DNA from 2 places in the Weizmannia sp. FSL W8-1119 genome. Region 2 is predicted to be linked to the other one. Evidence: riboswitches for the same ligand, from Rfam matches in the RefSeq annotation. Region 2 holds a riboswitch; the other holds the start of a gene.
The links. Region 2 has a riboswitch for lysine ahead of NSQ19_RS09525 (aspartate kinase). Riboswitches for the same ligand answer to the same signal wherever they lie in the genome.
Positions count from the first base shown of each region.

Region 1: another riboswitch for lysine. It lies ahead of NSQ19_RS01460 (amino acid permease); the one in region 2 lies ahead of NSQ19_RS09525 (aspartate kinase).

Region 1 covers NZ_JBBOZL010000001.1:282,489-286,404, reverse strand. The annotation lists gene NSQ19_RS01475 (ABC transporter permease) at 1-345, opposite strand, end outside; gene NSQ19_RS01470 (ABC transporter ATP-binding protein) at 342-1,442, opposite strand; gene NSQ19_RS01465 (helix-turn-helix domain-containing protein) at 1,473-2,015, opposite strand; lysine riboswitch at 2,473-2,666, shown strand; gene NSQ19_RS01460 (amino acid permease) at 2,766-3,916, shown strand, end outside.
Region 2 covers NZ_JBBOZL010000001.1:1,930,486-1,934,401, reverse strand. The annotation lists gene trxA (thioredoxin) at 1-298, shown strand, start outside; gene uvrC (excinuclease ABC subunit UvrC) at 405-2,177, shown strand; lysine riboswitch at 2,280-2,457, shown strand; gene NSQ19_RS09525 (aspartate kinase) at 2,594-3,823, shown strand; gene NSQ19_RS09520 (YslB family protein) at 3,863-3,916, opposite strand, start outside.

The DNA of each region.
Region 1 (3,916 bases), 1.6 Mb from region 2:
GCCGAAAATCCCGAGAAACGCATACGCTTTTAACAACAAATTGATCCATGTCGGCAAAATGATTAATAAGAGCCAAAGCTGCTTATGCCGCGATTTTGTCAAAAGATAGGCGGTCGGATACGAAATTAAAAGCGTAAACGCCGTAATCAAAAATGCATACCAAAAAGAGCTCAGCGCCATTTTCAAATAAACGGGCGTAAAAAATTTTTCATAGTTGACAAGCGACAAATGCCCTTCAATATCAAAAAAAGAATAATAGAGAATGAGCAAAATCGGTGCGACTACAAAAAGAAGGATCCACAGCAAATACGGAACGAGATAAAAAGCGCGTGCATTCACTTTCATGGCCGGACCTCATCGTACGCTTCCAAGCGCCGGTCGAATTCCTCTTCCGTTTCGCCGAATCTCATCACGTGGATCGCTTCCGGTTCAAAATAAAGGCCGATCGTATCCCCGACTTTTGCTTTTTTTGTCGAGTGGACAAGCCATTCATTTCCCTCTTCATCGTAGCAGCAAATTTCATAATGGACGCCGCGGAACAGCTGGGTATCCACACGCACTTTCAAATTTCCTTTTTCCGGCGTCGTGATCTCCAGGTCTTCCGGGCGGATGACAATTTCAACCGGCTCGTTCGGGTTAAGGCCGCGGTCTACGCATTCAAACGCACGGCCGTTAAATTCCACAACAAAATCCTTGATCATTTTTCCCGGAAGGATATTGGACTCGCCGATAAAGTCCGCGACAAAGCGGTTGATCGGTTCATCGTAAATATCGGTCGGCGTACCGCTCTGCTGGATTTTCCCGTTATTGATGACAAAAATTTCATCGCTCATCGCAAGCGCTTCTTCCTGGTCGTGCGTGACAAAAATAAACGTAATGCCAAGGCGGCGCTGCAGTTCACGCAGTTCATACTGCATCTCTGTCCTTAGCTTCAAATCCAGCGCGGAAAGCGGTTCGTCCAGCAAAATCACTTCCGGTTCATTGACAATCGCGCGCGCAATCGCGACCCGTTGCCGCTGCCCGCCTGACATTTCGCTGATTTCCCGGTTTTCATAGCCTTCCAGGTTCACAAACTTCAAGGCTTCTTTTACTTTTTGGTCAATCACAGCCGCCTTCATTTTTTTAATGCGCAGCCCGAACGCGACGTTTTCATACACATTTAAATGCGGAAACAGCGCATAATCCTGGAAAACGGTATTGACCTGGCGCCGGTTGGCCGGAACGTCATTCACGATTTTTCCGTTGATGTAAATATTTCCTTTTGTCGGCGCAATAAATCCTGCAATCAGGCGCAAAATGGTTGTTTTCCCGCAACCCGACGGCCCGAGCAGGGTGTAGAATTTTCCGCGTTCAATTTCAAAACTGACGTCATCCAAAATAGCAGGATCATCGTCGTATTGTTTCGTGACATGGTCAAAACGAATGATGATATCGCTGTTCATTGCTGTCCTCCTCTTCTTTCCGCATGCAGCCTACAGATACGATTCCGTGGCAACGAGCACAAGCCTGGACCGGCCTTCCGCGTCATTCAGTATCTGATGCTCATCGGATGCATGATAATAAATGGCTTCTCCGGCTTTCGCACGGTACAGGCGTTTGCCAAGCCGCACCGCAATCCGGCCTTCTAATACATAGGCAAAGGTTTCCGATAAAGAAGGTTCAAAGGTTTTAAACTCCCCCTTTTCCTCAAGCGTGAGCAGGATCGGTTCCATTTCCTTTTCATTCGACTCCGGGACGAGCCACTGGATTTTATACCCGCGCTCTTCATCGAGATAATCGGTCTGGTCTTCTTCCCCGTATACCACTTTTTGTTCACGCTCTTCTTCATCAAAAAATTCTTTTGGCGTGCAGCCGAGCACTTCCAATATATTAAAAAACGTGTCAATCGAGGGGGAGCTTAAATCCCGCTCAAGCTGGGAAATGTAGCCTTTGCTTAAATCCGTGCGCTCTCCAAGTTCCTCCTGGGTGAGTCCTTTTTTCAACCTTAAGTTTTTAATCTTTTTCCCAATTTCCATCATAAGCCCTTCCCATTTGTTTAGCATTTGTAAACTCAAAGGCAAGGAAGTTCTGTTTTATTAAACTTTAAGTTTACTTTCATTTGTATTATACAAAAAAGCAGGCAGATGTAAAGGCCTTTTTGAAAAAAACACGAATCAGGCTGTCCTCCTGCCTGTTTGTACCCGCGAAAAAGCGGCAGCCCCTCCTTTCCAGCCAACGAACCATCCCAATCAGGTATTTGCACTTTTCGCACGGAAAGGCAGATGTTTGTAATAAGCCTGTACATAAAATGAACAAAATATTGCCGCGCTGTTGCCCGCTGCAAAAAGTCAATCATGCGAATTGGCACCGGGCTTGATGTAAAAACTTAAGCCCATTTGTCACCCCATTCTGCTGCCTTTTCTATTGATTTTCCCTAAAAAAATAACTATAATAATATGTAAATCAAATGGAATAAAAAATCCTCATCAAATCCGGTGAGGTAGAGGTCGCAGCTTTTATGAGTAAATCGGACGAGACACGGGTAAAGTTTAAGACTCCGGTTGAAAGGAAAAGCTGCCGAAACGTGGTGCCGGATCCCGCGGTGCCATGTTGGGGCTGTTTCCGAACAGGAACAGAACTGTCACATATGCGATTCCCCCTCGCATATGTGTTGAGCTATCTTCGGAAGGTTGATGGAGGGTATACGCTTTGATGCCGCGTCTCCACGACTGCGGCATTTTTGTTTATTCCCTGCTCCTTCCTATATAAAAAGGAGTGAATCAAGGATGGATGACTTCTATCATGGGCAAAGCACTGCAGCCGGAGCGGTTCCCGTTGCAAAAAAGGGTGAATTGACGAAGCTGAAGCGGAAATTAAAATCCCGCCACCTGACCATGATTTCCCTCGGTGGATCAATCGGAACCGGGCTTTTTCTGGCAAGCGGCGGGGCAATCCACAGCGCGGGGCCTGGCGGTGCGCTTCTCGCTTATGCATTAATCGGCGTCATGGTGTACTTTTTAATGACAAGCCTTGCAGAAATGGCCGCCTACATGCCGGTTGCAGGCACCTTCAGCACGTACGCAACAAAATTTGTTGATCCGGCACTTGGATTTGCGCTTGGCTGGAACTATTGGTACAACTGGGCGATCACGATCGCAGCCGAATTATCAGCAGCAACCATTATCATGAAATTCTGGTTCCCGCACATGCCTTCGATCGTGTGGAGTGCGGCTTGCCTTCTCATCATGTTCTTATTAAATTATTTATCTGTAAAAGGGTTCGGGGAAGCTGAATACTGGTTTGCAATCATTAAAGTCGTAACCGTCATTGCCTTTATCATTGTCGGCGCACTGATGATTTTCGGGATTATGGGCGGAAAAACAATCGGCTTTTCTAACTTTACGATTGCAGACGGCCCAGTCCACGGCGGATTCCTGGCCGTGCTCGGGGTTTTTATGGCAGCCGGGTTTTCATTCCAGGGAACAGAACTGCTCGGGGTTGCGGCCGGTGAAAGCGAAGATCCGGAAAAGACCATTCCGCGTGCTGTGAAATCTGTATTTTGGAGAATCTTGCTTTTCTATATTCTGGCGATTTTTGTCATCGGCCTGTTGATTCCGTTCACGGATTCGAGATTAACCGCCGATGACATTACGATGAGCCCGTTCACAATTGTATTTCAGCGTGCCGGCATTGCTTTTTCGGCTTCTGTCATGAATGCGATTATTTTAACGGCTGTTCTTTCTGCCGGCAACTCGGGCATGTACGCGTCAACGCGGATGCTCTGGGAACTTGCGTGCGACGGCAAAGCGCCGAAATTCCTCGGGAAACTGGATAAACGCGGGGTGCCGGTGAATGCACTGATTGTCACTGCGCTTGTCGGAACGGTTGCTTTCCTTGCGTCTTTCTTCGGCGACGGGGCAGTGTACAACTGGCTCCT
Region 2 (3,916 bases):
TACCGACGCGACTTTCGATCAGGAAGTCAGCCAAGGTTTGGTATTAACGGATTTTTGGGCAACATGGTGCGGCCCGTGCAAAATGATTGCACCGGTACTTGAAGAAATCGATGCTGAAATGGGCGACAAGGTGAAAATTGTCAAAGTGGACGTTGACGAGAACCAGGAAACGGCCAGCAAATTCGGCATCATGAGCATTCCGACCCTTGTTCTCATGAAAGACGGCAAACCGGTCGACAAAGTGATCGGTTACCAGCCGAAAGAAGCTTTGCAAGAATTAGTGAACAAACATTTATAATACAATAAACGCGCGGCTTCAAGCCGTGAGCAAATGCATTTTTAAAATCCGGGCCGGCTGTGGTCCGGGTTTTTTACAGAACGCAGGATTTTGAGGTGAAGAAAAATTGAACGAAACGATCCGCAATAAACTTGCCCTCCTGCCCGCCCAGCCCGGCTGCTACTTAATGAAAGACAGACAGGGGACCATCATTTATGTCGGGAAGGCCAAAATTTTAAAAAACCGTGTCCGCTCTTACTTTTCCGGTTCGCATGACGCAAAAACGCAGCGGCTTGTCAGCGAGATCGAAGACTTTGAGTATATTGTCACTTCTTCCAATATTGAAGCCCTTATTCTTGAAATCAACTTAATCAAAAAGCATGACCCGAAATACAACATCATGCTAAAAGATGATAAAACATACCCGTATATTAAGCTGACCCATGAACGCCACCCGCGTCTGATCACCACCCGGAAAGTGAAGAAAGATAAGGGAAAATATTTTGGCCCGTATCCGAACGTGCAGGCGGCCAATGAAACAAAAAAGCTGCTGGACCGGTTGTATCCTTTGCGGAAATGCACCAATATGCCGGACCGCGTCTGCCTTTATTACCATTTGGGCCAGTGCCTTGCGCCGTGTGTCAATGAGGTGAAAGAAGAAACATACAAAGAGATCACCGACCAAATTACTCGCTTTTTGAACGGGGGCTACACGGAAATCAAAAAAGAACTGGAAGAAAAAATGCATGAGGCTGCTGAAAAACTTGAATTTGAGCGGGCAAAAGAATACCGCGACCAGATCGCCAATATTGAAATGACGATGGAAAAACAGAAAATTACCATGACGGATTTTACGGACCGCGACATTTTCGGCTACGCAGTGGATAAAGGCTGGATGTGTGTCCAGGTGTTTTTCATGCGCCAAGGAAAGCTGATTGAACGGGATGTCTCGCTTTTTCCGTCTTACGATGAGCCGGAGGAGGAATTTTTGAGCTATTTGGGGCAGTTTTACGCCAAACCGGAGCATATTAAGCCGAAAGAAGTGCTGATTACGGAAAAAGCAGACCGGGAACTGGCAGAACAACTGCTGGAAATCAAAGTGCTCCAGCCAAAAAAAGGCCAGAAACGGGAACTTGTGTTAATGGCCGAGAAAAACGCAAAGATTGCTTTGAAAGAAAAATTTGCGTTGATTGAACGGGACGAGGAACGGACGATCAAAGCCGTTGAAAATCTAGGCGAAAAGCTCGACATCTATACGCCGCACCGGATTGAAGCGTTCGATAATTCGAATATCCAGGGGACAAACCCGGTTTCGGCGATGGTTGTGTTTGTGGACGGCAAGCCGGCAAAAAAAGAATACCGCAAATATAAAATCAAAACGGTGGAAGGGCCGGATGATTATGAATCGATGCGCGAAGTGATCCGCCGCCGTTACATCCGTGCCCTGAGGGAAAACTTGCCGCTTCCGGACCTCATCATCATTGACGGCGGAAAAGGGCAAATTGACGCGGCAAGGGATGTGCTCGAAAATGAGCTCGGGCTTGAGATTCCGCTCGGCGGCCTGGCAAAGGATGAGAAGCACAATACATCGCAGCTTTTGTTCGGCAACCCGCTGGAAGTCGTGCCGCTCGGGCGGAACAGCCAGGAATTTTACCTGCTCCAGCGCATCCAGGATGAAGTGCACCGGTTTGCGATTACGTTCCACAGGGAATTGCGCGGAAAATCCGCATTTCAATCGGCGCTTGACGATATTCCGGGCATCGGACCGAAACGGAAAAAACAACTGCTCCGCCACTTTGGTTCCTTAAAGAAAATGAAGCAAGCGAAGTTGGAAGAATTTGTGGAAGCGGGCATCCCGCGCCCGGTATCCGAAACATTAATCAAAAAATTACAAGAATAACCTGGCAGGGTTTTTCCGTATATGGTATAATCATGATAATTTCATATGGCAGGCTTTGTTTCAGACTTTCGGGAGCGGCTATCCCGGCGTCCGGCAAAGCCGTTACATGATAGAGGCGCAAAACTTAAGAGTAAGGAACGGGAGAAGATTGGGCTTCCGGGATCGTTCCTGAAAGGAAGTTTTGCCGAAGTGGAAATGGCCTCAATGCCGTTTTTGCTGGTTCTGTACTGAAGAAGTCCGGAACTGTCAGGATGGAATGTCTTGGAGCGCTATCTCACAGGAATAACTGCGTACCCGCGTATGCAAAAGCGATGAGATATCCGTTCTCATTGCTTTTTTTAAATGGGCGCCAAGTTGCTTTGCTTTCAATCTGACAGCCTCATCTTACTTATAAACTGCAGAAGGTGGCGGAGTTATTGGGAATCATTGTTCAGAAATTCGGGGGAACTTCGGTTGGAAATGTGGAAAGGATCCGGAATACGGTCGACCGGATTATTGAAGAAAAGGAAAAAGGCCATGATGTTGTCGTCGTTGTCTCCGCGATGGGCAAAACAACGGACCAGCTTGTCGGGCTTGCAAATGAACTTTCGGCGTATCCTGCAAAACGCGAAATGGATATGCTGCTTTCAACCGGCGAACAGGTGACGATTTCGCTTGTCGCCATGGCACTGATTGATCGCGGCTACGATGCCGTTTCTTATACCGGTTGGCAGGCCGGCATTATAACGGAACCTGTGCACGGAAACGCCCGGATCACGGAAATCCGGACTGAAAAAATCAAATCCCGTCTGGCAGCCGGGCAAATTGTCGTTGTCGCCGGGTTTCAGGGCATTACCCCGGAAGGCGAAATTGCGACACTCGGCAGGGGCGGCTCGGATACAACGGCGGTGGCGCTTGCAGCAGCGCTTCATGCCGACCGCTGCCTGATCTACACGGATGTAACCGGCGTGTTTACGTCCGACCCGCGCTATATTCCGACTGCCCGGAAGCTTAAGGCTGTATCCTACGATGAGATGCTTGAACTGGCGAGCCTCGGGGCGGGCGTCCTGCATGCAAGGGCGGTGGAGTTTGCCAAAAATGCGGCTGTGCCGCTGATCGTTTGTTCGAGCCTTGAAAGGGAGGAAGGCACGTTAATAGAGGAGGAAGTTTCGGTGGAAAAAAATTTAATTGTCCGCGGCGTTGCATTTGAAGACGGCATTACAAGGGTAACCATTTTCGGGCTGGAAAACGGCTTCTGGAATTTGCCGGATATATTCACGACACTGGCGGAACACCATATTGATGTCGATATCATCATCCAGAACCGGACGGCGGACCATAAAACATATTTATCATTTTCGATAAAAGATAAAGATCTAAAAGAAACGGCCGATCTTTTGGAAGCCGGGAAAGAAGCCCTCAGCATCGACCATTTTGAAACGGAAACCGGCCTCGCAAAAGTGTCCATCATCGGCTCGGGCATGGTTTCCAACCCAGGCGTTGCGGCAAAAATGTTCCAGGTTCTGGCCGACCACGGCATTGCGATTAAAATGATCAGCACGTCCGAGATCAAAGTATCCACCGTTGTCGATGCAAAAGAAATGGTCCGGGCCGCCCGGTGCCTGCATGAAGCATTTGAACTGGATGCAGTGGAACAAAATATATGAAAATATGAAAAAGCAGGGGAGCCCCCTGCTTTTTCATATTTATTCCTCGGCCGGGTCTTTCGCATCCCACTGCACGGTGATCCGGATTTTTTT